Regions from separate parts of the Enterococcus sp. LJL98 genome, predicted to be linked through region 2. Evidence: a T-box and tRNA genes for the amino acid it is inferred to sense, from the RefSeq annotation. Region 2 holds a T-box; the other regions hold tRNA genes.
What was found. A T-box is a leader RNA that pairs with one kind of tRNA and senses whether it is charged. The one in region 2 lies ahead of argS (arginine--tRNA ligase), so its partner is inferred to be a tRNA-Arg.

Region 1 (6,384 bases), 640 kb from region 2:
CGAGTTTTTCAACGAGTTGTTGACTTTTGACCCAGGCAACAGGGCTTGTGCTTGTATGGGTTGGTTCAAACAGCTGTTCAAAGCGCTGTTTCACTGCATGGATGGATAAAGGTTGCCCTAGGAGTGTTTCAAGCGTCACCATGCTAGCTGGATTGACGGTAGGATACCCTGCCTCTTTTTTTGTTGCATCCAGACTTTGGTCATAAAAGTGACGAACCAGTTGCCCACGAGCCGCTTGGTCCCCGTTCACACTAAGGTACATCATCACGGCGATGCCTTCTTTGATTCGTCGTTGAGCAATCCCGGCGATTTTTTGCCCGTTAACACTTAAATCATACGTTCCAGGACAGTAGGAATCGACAATCTCATAAGCGTCAATCGTTAGTTCGGGAAACGCGTCTTGCGTCAACTGAAACATTTTTTCATAGGCTTGATCTGTTGAGGCGGTTTGACTCGTTTTTGGAAAGAGATAAGTAATATTGAGAATGCCTGCATCCGCGATGACCCCTAAGCCACCGGAATTTCGCACGATCGGAAAGTAAGGGGTGTTTAAAATCTCTTGGACACCCTTTTTGAAAAAAGGGGTTCGAGTATCTTTCATACCTAAAATAAAAGTCTTTTCTAATTGCCAAAAGTGAATAATTTCTATATGATTTGAATGAACATATTCCGTAAAGATATCGGTCAAAGCAAAGGGAAGAGCTGTCATTTCTTTGCTAGGTGTCATTTGATTGAAAATAAGTCGTTGCATGATAAACCCTCTTTTTTACATGATTTTTATTCTTGAGTCTTATTATATACGAAAGAGACTAGAAAATCTGTTGAAATGAAAAGGAAAATAGAAATAAAGGAGTTCACCATGGATTTAAAAAAAGGCATGAAGGTCAATATTTATTTAAAAACAAAAATTAAGCAACAAGAAACGGTCGAAGAGTTTCTCTTTGAGCTAGTTGGTCAAGTCGTTCGTGTGGGAAACAATTTATATATCCGTTATCAAGAACCGCAAGAAGACGGAGTGCCTGAAGTACCAGTCACAATAAAAATTGCCCCCGATGAGAGCGTTCAGTTAACAAGAGCAACCGAACAACGCTTGCGCTTTCAATTTCGTTATGAAGAAATCACCGAAACAATGTATCCAACGCCTTATGGCAAGATGTTATTCCATGTCTATACCAAACATTTACATGTAAGTTTGAAGGACTCCCCGATTGCAGGAAGCATCCGTGTTGACTATGATTTATTAATGGGGAATGAGAAAATTGGAGATTATGAACTTTACTTAAAATTTTCTAGCGAATAGTGTAAATAAAATGCAAGAATAAATTGCTTTTTCTAAAACATTTTTGTATGATTAGGAGTAGACTGTGAAAGGACGTGTCCCGAGTGGAAATTAATGTATTTGAAGGTGTAAATAAAGATGAACTATCGATGATTGAAGTAGCTCATGCAATTTTGGAGCAAAAGGCGGATGTCATGGATTTTTCAGACTTGGTGAATCAGATTCAAAATTATCTAGGAAAATCGGATAGTGAAATTCGTGATTCTTTAGCACAATTTTATACAGATCTGAATATTAATGGTAGCTTTATCTCATTAGGAGACAATCGTTGGGGCTTACGTTCATGGTACGCGATTGATTCAATTGATGAGGAAATCAACCATGGCTTAGAAGACGAAGACGATGAAGACAAACCACGTCGTAAAAAACGTAAAAAAGTGAATGCATTTATCACAGGTGATGATGATGCAATCGACTATAACGATGATGATCCAGAAGATGCAGACTTGTCAGATGATGACGATGAAGTGTTTGAAGATGAAGATGATGAAGAAGATGTAGAAATCAAAGCATACAACTCTGATTTACAAGAAATCGGTGCAGATAAAGATGCAGACGAAGATGAAATCAGTGGTGGACTTGAAGACGAGTTGACGATCATTGACGAAGACGATTTAGAAGTGGATGATGAGGAAGACGACGAAGAGTTTGGTGACTAAACTAAAAAGAAGAAAAGAAAAAAGGACGATGGCAGGAGCTATTGTCCTTTTTTGTTGTTCCTTCGCTAGTGGCTATTCGTTTATCGAATAAGTCGAACTTTAATAAGGGCTTGTTAAAAGAGCGTTACAAAAAGAAAAAACTTCACTTTGTCAAAGCAGACAAAGTGAAGTATACTGAAATAGATAAAACGAAATGCGCCCTGAGGGAGTCGAACCCCCGTCACAAGAACCGGAATCTTGTATGATATCCACTACACTAAGGGCGCAGGAACACTCTTAATAGATTAGCAAACATTTAGAAAAATTACAAGGGGAATTTAAATGAAATTTCAACAAGGTTTTTCACAACGACAAGAACAAACGCAAAAGCAGGTACAAAAGTTTGTTTTAACGCAACAGTTGCAACAGTCGATTCAAATTCTACAATATTCTACCGAGGAACTGCGCATCTATATTGAAAATGAGGCACTAGAAAATCCCTTAATTGAACTCGTTGAAGTTCACGACCTAGCGCCTAACGAACGAACCCAAAACTACCAAGGAGAAGAATCAGACTATTTGACTCAGATTCCAGATACGAGTCAATCGCTTTTTGAGTCATTAATCGAACAAATTCATTTGAATTATCGAGCGACTTATCTGCGCACATTAGTCTTATATCTCGTCGAATATATTGATTTAAATGGCTTTTTAACGATTTCTTTAGAGGAAGCTGCTGAGCAAACGGGTGGCAGTTTGATTCAGATGCTCGATGCCTTGACACTGATTCAGCAATTAGATCCAGCGGGAGTTGGTGCGAGGAATTTGCAAGAATCTTTGATGTTGCAAACGGAAAGAGATAATCATGCGCCAGCGCTCGCCTATCTAATTTTAGAAGAGTCTTTTGATGCGTTGGTCGATCGAAAGTGGGAGGATATCAGTAAGCGAATCGGTGTTTCTTTACAAGAAATTCAAAAAGTATTTGACTATATTCAACATTTGTCGCCGACTCCGGGAGCCATTTTTTCAGATACCCGTGATTTATATATTGTCCCTGACTTGACTGTAAAAGAAGTGGCAGGCAAGCTCTTACTGGTGTCAAACAAACGAAGCATGCCAGAGATAAAGTTTCAAACACATTATTTTAATCAAATGGCGCAAAGTGGCGACGAAGAAGTGACGCAATATTTAAAAGAAAAACAACAAAATTTTGAAATGTTGAAAAAAATGATTGAACAACGAGGGAATACAATTTATCGTGTGGGTCAATTTATTTTAACGCATCAAGAGGATTTCTTTTTAGATGGAAGGCGGCCACTGAAGCCATTAATTTTGAAGGAAGTTGCTCAAAGCTTAGACTTACATGAGTCGACGATTAGCCGGGCAGTAAATGGCAAGTATCTTGCGACTGATTTTGGTGTTTTTGAATTAAAGCATTTCTTTCGCTCCAAAATTGTTTCAAAAGATGGAGAAGAAAGTTCAACAGATGAAGTCAAAAACTGGATTCAACGAATGATTCAAGAAGAAAACAAGCAAAAACCATTATCAGATCAAAAAATTGTTGACTTACTTGGTGAAAAGGGATTCAAAATTTCCCGTCGAACGGTGGCAAAGTATCGAGAACAACTAGGGATACCGGGTTCGACCAAACGAAAAAGATATGATTAAAATGGTTGGAGGGACGAAAAAGGTCCTTTTGACCGTTTTCTTTTTATCGTGAATATCAGTTGCGTGAAAGAGAGGGTTGTGGTAGTATTGGTCTTGTGAGGGATAACAAAAAAACTTATGAATCTTTTTTTTGCTCTATCTGGGTCATGTTAAGTCTATATGGGACTAAAACTGTCCAACGGAGGGGTTGCAGATGCTTGAAGATTTAAGAGTAATGGAAGCCATTGCTCCAGATCTATTAATGACCATTCAAGAACGGTATCAAATTTTACAAAATATTTACTGGATGCAACCAGTAGGAAGAAGAGTTTTAGCAGATACCTTGGACGTAACTGAACGGGTGCTCAGAACAGAAACCGATTTGTTAAGAAAGTTAGAACTCCTGGATACTTCAAAGAGCGGTATGAAACTAACGGTCAGAGGAGAAGAGATTTACCACCAGTTGGGACATCTAATGGATCAATTGTTTGGGATGGATCAACTAGAACGCCGATTAGCGAGTTACTTTGGTATCAGTCGTTGCTTGATTACACCAGGTAATAGTGATCAACAAGAAAAAGTTATTGAAGAGTTCGGGCATTTGTTATCGGATGCGCTGAATAAGCAATTGCCTCTTGGTGAGAACACGATTGCCGTGATGGGCGGAACAACAATGGCACGCGTCGCAGAAAGTCTTTCTGTTTTAGAAACTGTGAATCGACAAAATTTATTTGTACCAGCGAGAGGTGGCATTGGTGAAGCAGTAAATGTACAGGCCAATTCGGTGAGTGCAGCTATGGCAATGAAAACTCATGGAAGTTACCGTTCATTATTTGTACCAGAACAGTTAAGTTCGGCGACCTACGATTCGCTTTTACAAGAACCTTCGATTTTAGAAGTTTTGAACTTGATAAGTGGCGCAAATTGTGTTATTCATAGTATTGGAAGGGCCATTCATATGGCAGCCAGACGAAAAATGACGGAAGAGGAATTGCTGATGCTTAAGCAAAAAAATGCCGTCGCAGAGTCTTTTGGCTATTTCTTTGACGAAACAGGCGAAATTGTGTATCGTATTCCACGCATTGGGCTTCAATTAAAGGATATTTCCAACATCCCTTATATTTTTGCCATTGCGGGTGGGCGTAGCAAAGCCAAGGCGATTCATGCCTATATGAAAAATGCACCAAAACAAACGTGGCTCATCACAGATGAAGCTGCTGCAAATGAGATTTTAAAAGGGGTATCCCTTTAAAAATAAAATTTTTATGATTTTCATAAGGAGGAAATCTTAAATGACAATTAAAGTAGGTATTAACGGATTTGGACGTATCGGACGCTTAGCTTTCCGTCGTATCCAAGATGTAGCAGGTATTGAGGTTGTTGCAATTAACGACTTGACAGACGCAAATATGTTGGCTCATTTATTAAAATATGATACAACTCAAGGACGTTTCGATGGAACAGTTGAAGTTCACGAAGGTTCATTCAATGTAAATGGTAAAGAGGTTAAGGTTTTAGCAAACCGTAACCCTGAAGAATTACCATGGGGTGAATTAGGCGTAGATATCGTTTTAGAGTGTACTGGATTCTTCACTTCTAAAACTGCAGCTGAAAAACACTTAACAGCAGGTGCAAAACGTGTTGTAATTTCTGCTCCAGGTGGAGACGACGTTCCAACAATCGTTTACAACGTTAACCATGACATCTTAACTGGTAAAGAAACAGTTATTTCAGGTGCATCATGTACGACAAACTGTTTAGCACCAATGGCTAAAGTTTTAAATGATCAATTTGGTGTGGTTGAAGGATTAATGACAACAATCCACGCTTACACAGGTGACCAAATGACATTAGATGGTCCTCATCCAAAAGGTGACTTCCGTCGTGCGCGTGCAGCAGCAGCAAACATCGTACCAAACTCAACAGGAGCAGCAAAAGCAATCGGTTTAGTTATTCCTGAGTTAAATGGTAAATTAGATGGTGCAGCTCAACGTGTTCCAGTTCCAACTGGTTCATTAACAGAATTAGTAACAGTTTTAGATAAAACAGTTACAGCTGACGAAATCAACGCAGCAATGAAAGCAGCAGCAGATGAGTCTTACGGTTATACGGAAGATGAAATTGTTTCTTCTGATATCGTTGGTATCACTTACGGCTCATTATTTGACGCAACTCAAACGCGTGTAATGACTGTCGGCGACAAACAATTAGTTAAAACTGTTTCTTGGTACGATAACGAAATGTCTTATACAGCTCAATTAGTTCGTACTTTAGAATACTTCGCTAACTTATAAGATTCTCAACTGAATCGCATAAAACATACTAATAAGCGGGGAGGCGCGCGCTTCCCCGCTTTTTTTATGAGACAGACAATTTCCTAGGAGGCTATCATTCATGGCAAAGAAAACAGTGAAAGATATCGATTTAAAAGATAAAAAAGTCCTAGTACGTGTAGATTTTAACGTTCCTTTAAAAGAAGGTGTCATTACAGACGATACTCGTATTAAAGCAGCGTTACCAACAATCAACTATGTGTTAGAAAATGGCGGCAAAGCAATTTTATTTTCTCACTTAGGTCGCGTGAAGGCTGAAGAAGATAAAGCAGGTAAATCATTAGCACCTGTTGCAAAACGTTTAGGTGAATTATTAGAAAAAGAAGTTACTTTTGTACCTGAAACACGTGGTGAAGCGTTAGAAACTGCGATTGCAAACATGACTGATGGTGATGTCGTAGTTTTTGAAAACACTCGTTTTGAAGAC
Region 2 (6,384 bases):
GACCAAACTACTCGTAGCAAAGCCCTCGTCTGCGCCATAACCTTTTGCTAGTATAGGCATTGAGTTTTGGACGGGCATCGCCGATTGTAAAATAAACACATTGAGCATCAAAGAAGGCACCGCGATCCACTGCGCAAGGAGTACAACAATGAGTGGACTAATCACATATCGTCCCAGCAAGACTCCCAGTGTGTCTTTGTCTAATTTCAAATTTTTCACACCTGTTTGATAGATGATAATACCAATGACAAAAAGAGACAAAGGGGTCGTCAATTGACTTAAATATTTGGAAAAATCTCTCAAAGGTGCCGCTAATGGGATTTCCAAAAGCATCCAGCATAAACCTATAAAAAAACCTAATAAGGCGGGCGATAATAATTTTCTGATTAAAAAACGAAAACTGAAAGTCGTTCGAACGTCTTCTATTTTCAAGTTATCTTTTTGAATTAAATAAATACCCAAGGTAAAAAAGAAGGTCGTATTACAAATATAATACAGCAAGGCGTATGGGATCGCCTTTTCTCCAAAAACTGCAATATTCACTGGTAACCCCATAAAAATCGTGTTCGAGGCTGTAAACATCACACGAAACGTTCCAATTCGCCCGACTGGAACTTTCGTTATTTTTGCATAAAGCACACTAATTCCGTACGTAATGACAATTGATAAGGCCGGTAATAAAATCCCTTTTGCCAAACCAAGAAATTCTGCTTTTGTGAACTTCTCAGTCATATTTAAAAACATGTTTAAAGGTAAGGCAATGTTTAATACGAGTTTTGAAAAAACATCTGCTACCTGATTATCAAACCACTTTTTCCAAGTTAAAACATAGCCCACCATCATCACGGCAAAAATAACTAAAATATTTAAATATGCTTCTAACAAATCGACACTCCTGACATCCAATCATTTTTTCTCTTCCTATTCTACATGCTTTCGCAAAAGAAATCGAACCTTTTTACAAATCCTGTTTAAGCCTTGGTTTTCTCTATGAAATGTTATTCATTTTTGATATGATGAGAAAGAAGATTATACGAGGAGGAACATGTTTGAAAAAAAGTGAGCGTCATGCCATTATCGAAAAATTAATTCATACTCACGTCATTCGTACACAAGAAGAATTGTTGGGATTATTAAAAGCGCAAGGAGTCACAGCGACCCAGGCTACGATTTCTCGTGACATTCGTGAATTAAAAATCGTTAAATCAACGGATACTTCCGGACGAACTGCTTTTCAACAATTTCATGAAGAACCCAGTGAAGAGCCAGGCGAAACTCAACATTTAAACCAATTAACGCAAGATGTCGTAACCAAAGTAGATCGTGTCCAGTTCATGACGATTCTCCACACGATTCCAAATAACGCCCCCATTTTAGCTGCCGCCATTGATGAAATTACAATGAAAGAAAAGGTTTGTACGCTAGCTGGATTTGACACCGTTGCAGTCATTTCGCCCGATGAAGCGTCCGCAATTTTTTTAGAGGATTTCTTTCGAAAAAATATTCGATGAATCCCTACATAAAAACAAAGCATGCCATCTGACTGTTTGCAGTGCAGTCAGATGGCATGCTTTTATCTCGCTTAGTAACTGAAATCCGCAACGACGATTTCATTTTTTAAAATTTGGCTTGTTCGAATCTGTCGATAGTCCGTTGCATAGAGTAGCGCCTCTCGATACGTTTTAAAATGTTTCTTTTTTGTTTCTTTTGTAGACGTGACAGCAATAACTGAATAAATCATCTCATTACTCCCTTTCTTAATCTCTCACTACCTCATAACATTTGTTCGACCCTTCACTTATACTATCGACCAAAACAAAGACGATTTTAAGTCCTTATTCAAGGAACCAAAAAAATGAAGAAAAGCCCCTACACTTCCCCAACCATGGCCAGGTTGGGGAAGTGTAAGAACTTATCCATGTAAGTTACATTTTATCTGGTGCGTGTAAACCTAATAAACGTAAATCTTCTTTTAGTAAGACGGTAACTGCATAGACCAATGCGAGACGTGCTTCTTTTTCTGCATCGTCTACTAAAATTTTCGTGTTCGCATAGTATTTATTAAAGACTTGCGCTAATTTAATCGCGTGTTTTGCAATAACTGAAGGTTCGTATTTTTCTGCGGCATATAAAATGACTTCTGGATAGCGTTGAATATGCTTCAAGACTTCCCAACTCGCTTCATCCGCAAGACGATACGCTTTGTTTTCATCAATTTCAAAATTCGCTTTTTCTAGAATACTCATTGCGCGTGCATGTGCGTATTGGACATAAGGGCCTGTCTCTCCTTCAAAGCGTACCACTTCTTCTAGGGTAAAGTCAAAACTATTTAAACGATCATTTTTTAAGTCATGGAAAATAACCGCGCCGACACCCACTTGTTTTGCGACTTCTTCTTTATTTTCTAAATCAGGATTTTTTTCGCTGATTTGCTGATGCGCTAAATCAATGGCTTCATTTAATACTTCTTCTAATAAGACAATTTTCCCTTGACGAGTCGATAACTTTTTCCCATCTTTCGTAATTAAACCAAACGGAATATGATGCATCGCTTCAGACCAATCAAAGCCCATTTCCAATAAGACTGCTTTTAGTTGTTTGAAATGATAGCTTTGTTCGTTCCCCACAACATAAAGTGATTTGGCAAACGCATAATGACGCTTACGGTAAAGCGCCGCAGCCATGTCACGTGTGATATAAAGTGTCGCACCATCGGATTTTCGAATTAAGGCTGGATTTAGGTCATAGCTCGTCAAATCAACAATTTCAGCGCCTTGGCTTTCAGTTAATAAATGTTTTTCTTCTAACAATTCAACAACTTCAAGCATTTTATCGTTATAAAAGGCTTCGCCGTTTAATGAATCAAACGAAACTTCGAGCATCTCATAAATTTTATTAAATTCTTTCATTGACTCATCGCGGAACCACTTCCACAGACGCATCGCTTCTGCTTCGCCTTCTTCTAATTGTTTAAACCAAGCACGCGCTTCATCATTCAGCGCTTCGTTTCTCTCCGCTTCTTCGTGGAATTTCACATACAATCTTAAAAGTTCTGTAATCGGCTCGGCTTTTAAGGCTTCTTCGTTTCCCCAAGTTTTATAGGCCACAATCAACTTGCCAAACTGTGTTCCCCAATCGCCTAAATGATTAATACGTATTGGTTTGTAGCCGATTTTTTCTAAAATAAAACCAATTGAATTCCCAATGACGGTTGAACGCAGATGCCCCATAGAAATCGGTTTGGCAATATTCGGTGAGGACATGTCAATTGGAACACTTCCTTGATTGCCAATCGATGCGTCTCCATAATGATTTTTTTCTCTAGCTACTTGCGCCAAGACTGCTTCAGTCACTGCACCTTTATTCATAAAGAAATTTAAATAGGGCCCAACGACTTCAATCTTTTCAAAATTCGCGTCAGCTATTTTCTCTGCTAATTCTTGAGCGATTTGTTGTGGGGCTTTACGATAAGCTTTTGCTAGACTAAAAGCCGGAAAGGCAACGTCCCCATGATCAGCCGATTTTGGGTTTTCTAAAAGTGTCATCACTTGTTCTAAGGTTAAATCTTCTTTGACAACAGCATGAATCGCTTTTGCCACAATGTTTTGGTTATTCATCTTTTTTCTTCCTCCTAAAAAATCATCATCAATCAAAAAAGTCCCTAGTGTTAAAAACACTAGAGACGAGATTTCCCGCGGTACCACTCTGATTGTTCGACATACGAACCCACTTTATCTGATAACGGTAGATGCCGTTTGCCAATAAGCAAATTTTTCTCAAGTGCGCTTCACTTTTCCCTCTTTACTCGGCTTCCACCTTCCCGAACTCGCTAAAAAATAATGAAAAGTTACTCTTCTTGATCCTAAAATCATTCATTTAATTTTTTTATCAGATGAATTATAACAAATCTCCCGCTAATTAGCTAGTAATTCTCACTTAATCCTCTGATTTCTTTGGAAAAACCAAACTTGGATTTGCATTTAAATCCATTCCTGCCAAGTGGTTTTTCTTAAAAGCAACATGGGCAGCCGCACCAATCATGGCTGCATTGTCGCCACACAGTGCAAGCGGTGGGAAGAGTAAGTCCACGCCTGGCAACTCTTTTTCCACTTGTACTTTTAACGCAGCCCTTAAGCCTTGATTTGCTGCGACACCACCTGCAACGACCAATTGCTTTACTGGATACTTTTGACACGCCCGAATCGTCTTTTCAACTAAGACATCAATGACGCTTGCTTGAAAGCTGGCTGCTAAATCTTCTAAGACTAACGCTTCGCCACGCTGCTCTGCATTATGGACGAAATTAATAAAGGCACTTTTTACTCCACTAAAACTAAAATCGAAGTTTGATTCACGAATCATGGCCCGAGGAAAATGATACGTATCCGTTCCTTGGTGGGCCAGTTCATCAATTTCTTTCCCGCTAGGATAAGATAGCCCCAACACTCGCCCGACTTTATCATAGGCTTCTCCTACCGCGTCGTCTCGTGTTTCACCAATAATTTCAAAAGAGCCATCTTCAACCATATAAACCAATTCGGTGTGTCCACCACTTACAAGTAAGGCCATTAATGGAAATTCAAGTGGTGCCACCAAACGGGCAGCATAAATATGTCCTGCCATATGATTCACCGGAATTAGAGGCAGTTGATGCGCCCAAGCAAAGGCTTTGGCTGCAGCAACGCCAATTAATAAGGCCCCGACCAGCCCTGGACCTTGCGTTACTCCCACTGCCGATAATTCATCGACGGTCACTCCTGCTTCTTCTAAAGCTTCTTCGATACAAATCGTGATTTCTTCTACATGATGACGACTGGCGACTTCAGGTACGATACCACCGAAACGTTGATGACTTTTGATTTGCGAAGCGACGATATTACTGCGTATTACTTGTCCATTTTCAACCACTGCCACGCTGGTTTCGTCGCAACTACTTTCAATTGCTAAAATTAACTCTCTCATTTCTCTTTTTCGTCCCTCACTTCTTTCACCATCACCCATGCATCTTCGATCGGTGCATGGTAATAGCCCTTGCGTTTCGCTATTTTTTTGAAACCTTGTTTTTGATACAGGGCTTGTGCCGGTAGGTTCGACGCCCGTACTTCCAAAAAGATTTTTCTTTGTTTTTGTTGTCGCATCTTTTCAAATAGGGTTTGCATAAGGAGTTGACCAATTCCTTGTCCTTGCTTGCTTGCAGCAACGACCACATGATTGATTTCACTCTCATCAAAAATTTGATGATAATTGACAAAGCCGACAATTTCTCCGTCCATCTCGTACAAAAGATACTGACTATGAGCACTGGTAAAATCAGCTAAAAACTGCTGGTGATTCCAAGGAGAACCGTAAGCGTAGCTTGATTCACACAAAAAAACGAGCCTCGTAGCTAAAGTGTCCCATGGGTAATCTTCTTTGTGTTTCATCATAAGTATTTCACCATATCAAGTCCATCTTCTTGATTTTCATCATAATAATTGGGCAAGACCTTTCTTGAAACAAAACCTAGGCGACGATAAAATCGTTGGGCATCGGTGTTCCCCATCCGAACTTCTAATGACATCGTTTGGCAGGTTTGGCTACGAGAAAAACTTTCCGCCTCAGCCATTAAAAAAGAACCGATTCCCTTTCCTTGAAACGAAGGCACGATCGCAATGTTCGTAATATGGCCATCTTCTAAAAAAACACGGACACCCATAAAACCGATCATCTTTTCTTCGGACAAGACCCCTAAATACAAATGCGTATAACGTGAATAAAGCTCAGATAAGAAGCCACTCCGATTCCATGGCGTCTGCCCTTCATAGGTTAAGCGTTGAACATCAAGCAGTGCCTTGACATCACTATAGGTCAGTTCACGAACGAAAAACACTTGTCCTTGATGGATAAATTGACGTTCCTTGTATTGTTTTTTTCGATATTTAAAAAAAGAAAATCGTAAGAAATTATATTTTTTCCACATAATTTTCGGCACCTGCTTCATGCGTTTCTAGCCATTTCTCTTCTGCTTCTACCAATTTTAAATAAGCGGGTAAAAAATGATGTATCGCTTCCACTCCCACACCTTTTCGTCCTAATTGAGCTAAAACCACGCCATTTGGATAGTCCCACTCTGGAATCGAATTCACTTGAGCCTCTGGCAAAGTTTCGGTGATTTCTTCCGCAAAGGCTTCAACATCCTCGCCCACAAAGTAAACGGCTTGCCCACGTAACTTCTCAAGCAATTCACTCAAGGAAAGGTGTTGGTCAGGTATCACTGATACAAGTGTTTCTCCTTGCCACTGATAAACTCCCGCATAAACATTTTTTCGGCGAGCATTGAATAATGGAACAATCCATTCCTTTCGACCATAACAATTTGCCGCAATCGTCTTTAAGCTTGAAACA
Region 3 (6,384 bases), on a different contig from region 2:
CATCGTTTGCTTTCGCCAACTTTTCTTCATAGAGAGGCATTTTTTCTTCCAAACGTAAGACGTCTTGCGTGTATTGATCGATTGTTGCTAATTGTTCGTCTAAGGCTAATATTTTGCTACTAATTTTATCGAGACTCATTAAATGATCATCTAAATAAAATCCGGCTTCATTGAAGACGGTTAACAGCGTTTCACTGACTGTCTCAATGAATGATTGACTAATTGTTTCTTTAATCGTTAACGCACTCTTATCCGTGATTTTAGGCGCAATCGCGTTAATTTTTTGATTCACTTGGTAGTCAATCGTTGGTTTTTTGACCTGACCATCTAAAAAAGAAATTAAGTCTGCGGAAAAATCTTTTGGTAAATAAATCCCACCATAAAATTTCCCGCTCTTAACGCCCTGATCGAGGGCTGCTTTTGAGTCGACAAATTGCCACCCTATCGAGTCATTGTCTTTTAGATTTTCAATAATTTCATTCCCGATATTGATTTTTTTCTTATCCAGAACTTGGACCGTTTCATCCTCAGAATACACCGCAACAGCAATTTCACCTGTGTTGGAATACGGATCCCACAAGGCTGCAATATTAAACCAGGCATACAAAGAAGGGATAATCATTAATCCTATCATTAATAAATAAGTTGGTCGATTCCGGAAGATTCGCTTCCAATCTAGTAAAAATAATGTCATCATTCGTTTCAAACTTGCTTTCATCTCTAGTCACTTCTTTCACACTTACAATTCATTCCAGTTTTTTAAAGGAATTTCTTTTTCTTTCGCAAACACTTTTTCTAAGACTTCACGCACAGAAACGCTTTTTAACTTTTCTTCCCACAATTGATCCGCTTCCGAAAAGAACGTGGAAACCGTGTTATGTCCGTCCTGAGCGTAGGCATCAAACCCTGAGAAGGCACGTTTTAATACGCCGACATCAGGAAAAGAAACCAAGGGGCCTTCAATCGCCTCAACAATTTCTAACAGCGAAATATCCGTCGTTTCTTTTTCTAAGTAAAAACCGCCATTGTTTCCCGAAACACCGCCAATCAAACGGGCAACAACCAGTTTTCGCAGCAATTTCTTGACGTAAGAAGGCGAAACCGCTAATTTCGTATAAATACTTTCTGACGAGACAGGGATTTCTCGTTTTTGCATGGCCAAAATGGCCATAATCGCTAACGCTTGCTCGGTTGCATTGGTTAATTTCATTTCTTCTCCTCCTAAAACCTACTATAACGACTTGCAAAATCCATTATAGACTTTTTTTATCTCTAATTACAAATCATTTGTCTCCATCTTAAACTTTTTTAAAGAAATTCAAAACAAGGCTTTCTCACGATAAATAACAAATATTCTTTTCAACCAAAAAAAGGCTACGAGCGCCTCGTAACCTTCAAAGAATCTTCCTCTTGGACCACTTATGACTAAAGCCACGAGCATGCTCGGCTAAAAATCATCAAAACATGTACTTATTCTCGTTCGAAACGATTGAATCGTTTTCTTTGGAATGCTAAACGCCCGGTATCACCGACAACATAAAGCAAGAACACTTTGCGGGAGACATCAAACGACTTGCGTTCTTTGTTTTCAAACTCAAAAGTTAACGTATAACGAGTGGAACCCGAGTGCATACCTTCTGAATGCGTTGTGTAACTTGTTTCATTATTTTTATCAATTAAGGTCGCTCGAACCACTTCTTCTGAAGCATTGGCGTTTCTCATCGCTTCCAACAAGCGATAGCAAACAACTCCTAAAATAATAAGAAAAATGAGAACAAAAATCATCGACGGAAAAAAGAAAAAAGACGAACTTGAAAAAGGATCACTTACGGTCTCAACCATGCGACTTCTACCTTTCTATTTTTCTTTCATTGTATCAAGCCCAACAATCCCTGTCTAACATTTATTTTAAACAAAAAATCACACGAATGAAAAAACATTCGTGTGATCGATAAATGATATACCAGGAGGGATTCGAACCCCCGACCGATGCCTTAGAAGGGCATTGCTCTATCCAGCTGAGCTACTGGTACAAAATTTTGTTTGGATAATTTACCAACAAAAATGAGTTTATCATAAATTAAACTTGAAAGCAACCGTCTTTTCACTTGTTATTTTATCCGAAAATATTTTGCGAAGGAAGCTCCTTCGCAAAATACGCTTATTCCTCTACTTCAATGACAACCTCAGCTGCTTCTTTTGTAATTAAAGCGACGCCATCTCCTAAAGGTACCAGACTTGTTGTTAAGTCTGGATGAGTGTTAATTACATGTAGAAATTTCTTTAATTTCCGATGAATCGTTCTTTGACTACGAGGAATTTCCTCAATAGGATCTAAAACGGTTCCTGCTTGAAAAATATCATCGACCATCAGTACGCCACCTTTTTTGAGTAGACGTAAACATTCGGGTAAAAATTCAATATACTTTGATTTGGCACTATCCATAAAGATAAAATCATAAGGGCCAGTTAAGGTTGGAAAAAGATCTGCTGCTTGCCCTTCAAGTAACGTGACTTGTTCTTCATTTCCTAAACGGGCATACGTTTCTTTCGCCTTACGAATCATCACGTCAAAACGATCAATCGTTGTGACATGTGCCCCTTCGCCTGCATATTGCGCCATTAAGCTCGAAGAAAAGCCAATCGCCGTGCCTATTTCCAGGATTGCTTTGGGTTGAATTTGGCCCAGTAAAAATTGCATGAAGACGACGGTTTCATGGGGAATAATCGGAACTCCTTTTTCATTGGCTTCTTTTTGAATCTGCCCCAATTCACCCGGTACTTGTTTTTGTTCATTACGTAAATAGTCCACAATCTCAGGTTTGACAATGGGACGATGCATCATTTCGTTTCGCATCTTTTTTCCTCCAGTTCTTTGCTCACTGTTTGCTATTATACGAACTTCCTGCTTTTCTTGCAATGGAAAAAACTTTCACTTGCTTTTTTCACAAAATCTGATTAGTATTAGGGAGAAGCGTTGGAATAGTAGCAAAGAAATGTTTAGCAGAGAGTTTACCCTTGGCTGTAAGGTAAATAACCCCTATTTTTGTGAACCTACCAATGGGAATGATTATGAAAGTAATCGGGTTGAAGCCCTTATCCTTTAGACAAGTGGTGTTTTAAATAAAGAAAACACAATCAAGGTGGTACCGCGAAATGCAAGTGTTTCGTCCTTTTTTAGGACGGGATGCTTTTTTATTTTATCTAAGGAGGATTTTTATCAATGACTGAACAAACCAATGATTTTACCCAGTGGTATTTAAATACCGTTCAACAGGCGGAGTTAATGTCTTATTCCCCTGTCCGTGGCTCTATTATCTTCCGTCCAGACGGATTTGAACTATGGGAACACATTCAAGAAGAATTTAACCGTTTTTTACGTAGCGAAGGCATTCGTAATGCTTATTTCCCAATGCTTATTCCTCAACATTTCTTTACAAAGGAAGCCGACCATATTGAAGGCTTTGCGCCAGAACTACCATGGGTGACGGAAGTTGGGAATGAAAAATTGGAAGAACCCTTGGCACTACGCCCAACTTCAGAAACAATGATTGGCTCGGCTTTTTCCGATTGGATCCATTCTTATCGTGATTTGCCTTATGAAATCAATCAATGGGCGAACGTTTTTCGCTGGGAGAAAAAAACCTTGCCTTTCTTACGTACTTCCGAATTTTTATGGCAAGAAGGACACACGGCTCATGCCGATGAAGCCGATGCTCGCCGTCGAACACAATCGATTTTAGACGAGTATGCCCGTTTATGTGAAGAATTCCTAGCCATTCCTGTCTATAAAGGACAAAAAACGCCTTCCGAACGATTCGCAGGCGCGGTTGATACTTACTCTATCGAAGCGATGATGCAAGATGGAAAAGCCGTTCAAGCGGGAACCTCTCATTATATGGGAACCAAATTTGCAGAAGCTTTTGATATCACCTACTTAAACAAGGAAAACAAGCATGTCCTAGCACATACGACTTCATGGGGCGTTTCGACCCGTTTATTAGGCTCAGTCATTATGACCCATGGCGATGAAAAAGGCTTAATTTTACCACCTACAATTGCTGCGCATCAAGTAGTCCTCATGCCTGTTGGGCCTTGGAAGAAAAATCCAGCGATTATGGAAAAATTAGACGAAATTTATGCGACATTAAAAGGCCTAGGCATTCGGGTTCGTTTAGATGATTCAGATAATTCACCGGGCTATAAATTCAACGAATGGGAATTAAAAGGTGCATGTATCCGTATCGAATGTGGACCACGTGATTTGGAAAACGGCCATGTGATGTTAAAAGTTCGTGACTTGGCAGAAAAAGAAAAGATTCGCTTCGAAGACCTCATTGAAACGGTTCAAACGCAACTGGCTGAGATGACACCTCGTTTACTTGCGACAGCCAAAGCACGGAATCAAGCAAATGAATACTTCCATGTTGAGACACTTGATGACTTGAAAGCTCATATTGAATCGTGTAAAGCTGCCAATAAACCAACAGGCTTTGTGTTAGTTGGTTGGGATGGCACTGATGAGTCGGAAGCAATCATTAAAGAAGAAACAGGCTTCACAACTCGGAATATTCCATTTGAAGTTCCTATGGAAAAAACGACTGATATCGTGACTGGAAAACCTGCAAAACATACTTTATGGATTGCTCGTGCTTATTAATTTAATAAGCCCCTTCTTCGATTACTAACGATTGAAGGAAAAATGATGGGAAAAACCTCATCTTCTCTCTTTACAAAAAAGCTGTGATTTTAAAGGGAGTGTGACAAAAGGCTGCTCTTTCGAAAACTTCACGAAGAAGCAGCCTTTTGTTGCCCGTTTATCCGCCAAACGTTCGTAAAACAACAAGGGACTGTGACAGCTGTCACAGTCCCTCTTTTTTTTAAGCATTTTTTGGTAGGACAATTTTTCGATATAACCAGACCGTCAAGCCATAGTAAAGAAAGTAAAAACTACTATAGAGTAAAAACGGCAACCAAATTTGTTCATAGGGTTGTGGGATTAAGAGTTCAAACATCTTCAAACCAAACAAGACATGAATCATGCCTAGAATTCCAGGTATTAAGAAGACCATGAAAATTTCTTGCGCTAATGAACGCGTCAGTGCTGTTTTTTTCACCCCTAATTTGTGTAACATTTGATAGCGTTCGATGTCTTGATACGCACCCGATAAAACCTTAAACATTAGACAGCTAGCTAACATCGCTAAAAAGGCTATTCCTAAAAAGATTCCCATAAAGACAAAACCGCTGACCATGCCATCAATCATCGTATACATGGCCATCTTACTATTAAGAGCTTCTGGATCAGGCTGGTCTTTTCCAGCTATTTGATCAATCGCTTTTAAAACTGGCATTGCTTGTTTAAAATCTTGTACCTGATAGGTTACAATGTTTTGCTCTTCTCCTGCTTGTTGTTGAAAAGTCGCTTGGTCGACGACATGGTAAGTCGCTCCAGGCACATAAGAGGCATACGGATCATCTAACAAATGAAATCCTTGCATGACCGCAAAAGCATCCTCTCGTTCATACGAGTATGTTTCTCCTGCTTTCATTTTTTGATAAGGTTTTAATTGACTTTCCAAAAAGAAGTCTCCTTCTTGGACCCACAATGGTTGGTCTTGCAACTCTTCAGCTAAAAAGTAAAAATCATTTTCAACTACTTTGATATGATAGGTTTGTTCCTGCTCAACTTCTAATTTTTCAAGCAGTGGTTTGACTTCAGCCGACGGATTGTGTAGCACGACATCATAGGGAAATTGCTTCAGCAATGCTTCTTTATAATGATTAAAAGCATTTCCGACCGTGATGGCACCTAAAGACAAGGCAAATAGCATTCCGACCATCCCTAAGACTCGACTGAGCGCATGGGCCTTAAAACTAAGTTGCGACAAAGTAAACATCCGTAACCCCTTATTTGCAAAGAAATGACGATTTTTTAAGAAGTTCACCGCAAAGGGAAAAACCGCTCCAAAAAAGAGAAAGGTACCAAATGTGATCGTGAACAAGGCAATGACTAGTCCAGTGATTCCTAAGGTCATTAAGTTTCCTAAACTATAATAACCAATTGCAAATAACACCAAGGCAATCAACGTCAAGCCAAACGTCAAGATCGTATTTTTTTGAATGTTTTCACTGGAAGACTCTTCTTGCAATAAAGTGAATAATTTCGTTTTTGAAAACTTGCGCCCATTAAAAAAAGAAGTAATCAAAAAGAGCAACCCGAAAAAGGCCGCGGTGACAAGAATGGCCATACCTGAAAATGCCTGATACTGTCCAGAAGCAATCGCTAGACGCTGCATCAAGGCTTGTGTCATCACCTTGGCTAAGCCGATTCCTAAAACAATTCCGGTCACTAAGGAGAAGAGTCCAATCACAAAAGTTTCA

Region 1: it has a tRNA-Arg gene. The T-box ahead of argS (arginine--tRNA ligase) is inferred to sense a tRNA for this amino acid. The anticodon was not compared.
Region 3: it has a tRNA-Arg gene. The T-box ahead of argS (arginine--tRNA ligase) is inferred to sense a tRNA for this amino acid. The anticodon was not compared.

The regions. Positions count from the first base shown of each region.
Region 1 is NZ_JBTXLU010000001.1:668,990-675,373, reverse strand. It holds gene ACYSNO_RS03150 (lipoate--protein ligase family protein) at 1-751, opposite strand, end outside; gene ACYSNO_RS03145 (YwiB family protein) at 860-1,300, shown strand; gene rpoE (DNA-directed RNA polymerase subunit delta) at 1,384-1,998, shown strand; tRNA gene ACYSNO_RS03135 (tRNA-Arg) at 2,193-2,264, opposite strand; gene rpoN (RNA polymerase factor sigma-54) at 2,320-3,645, shown strand; gene ACYSNO_RS03125 (sugar-binding transcriptional regulator) at 3,839-4,876, shown strand; gene gap (type I glyceraldehyde-3-phosphate dehydrogenase) at 4,917-5,918, shown strand; gene ACYSNO_RS03115 (phosphoglycerate kinase) at 6,019-6,384, shown strand, end outside.
Region 2 is NZ_JBTXLU010000001.1:25,181-31,564, reverse strand. It holds gene ACYSNO_RS00170 (AEC family transporter) at 1-885, opposite strand, end outside; gene ACYSNO_RS00165 (arginine repressor) at 1,050-1,511, shown strand; gene ACYSNO_RS00160 (hypothetical protein) at 1,583-1,741, opposite strand; gene argS (arginine--tRNA ligase) at 1,926-3,617, opposite strand; T-box leader at 3,676-3,873, opposite strand; gene tsaD (tRNA (adenosine(37)-N6)-threonylcarbamoyltransferase complex transferase subunit TsaD) at 3,937-4,962, opposite strand; gene rimI (ribosomal protein S18-alanine N-acetyltransferase) at 4,959-5,426, opposite strand; gene rimI (ribosomal protein S18-alanine N-acetyltransferase) at 5,423-5,959, opposite strand; gene tsaB (tRNA (adenosine(37)-N6)-threonylcarbamoyltransferase complex dimerization subunit type 1 TsaB) at 5,943-6,384, opposite strand, start outside.
Region 3 is NZ_JBTXLU010000015.1:46,771-53,154, reverse strand. It holds gene ACYSNO_RS11560 (YhgE/Pip domain-containing protein) at 1-718, opposite strand, end outside; gene ACYSNO_RS11555 (RrF2 family transcriptional regulator) at 740-1,210, opposite strand; gene ACYSNO_RS11550 (DUF2500 domain-containing protein) at 1,471-1,842, opposite strand; tRNA gene ACYSNO_RS11545 (tRNA-Arg) at 1,960-2,033, opposite strand; gene ACYSNO_RS11540 (O-methyltransferase) at 2,162-2,857, opposite strand; T-box leader at 2,970-3,178, shown strand; gene proS (proline--tRNA ligase) at 3,224-4,660, shown strand; gene ACYSNO_RS11530 (FtsX-like permease family protein) at 4,881-6,384, opposite strand, start outside.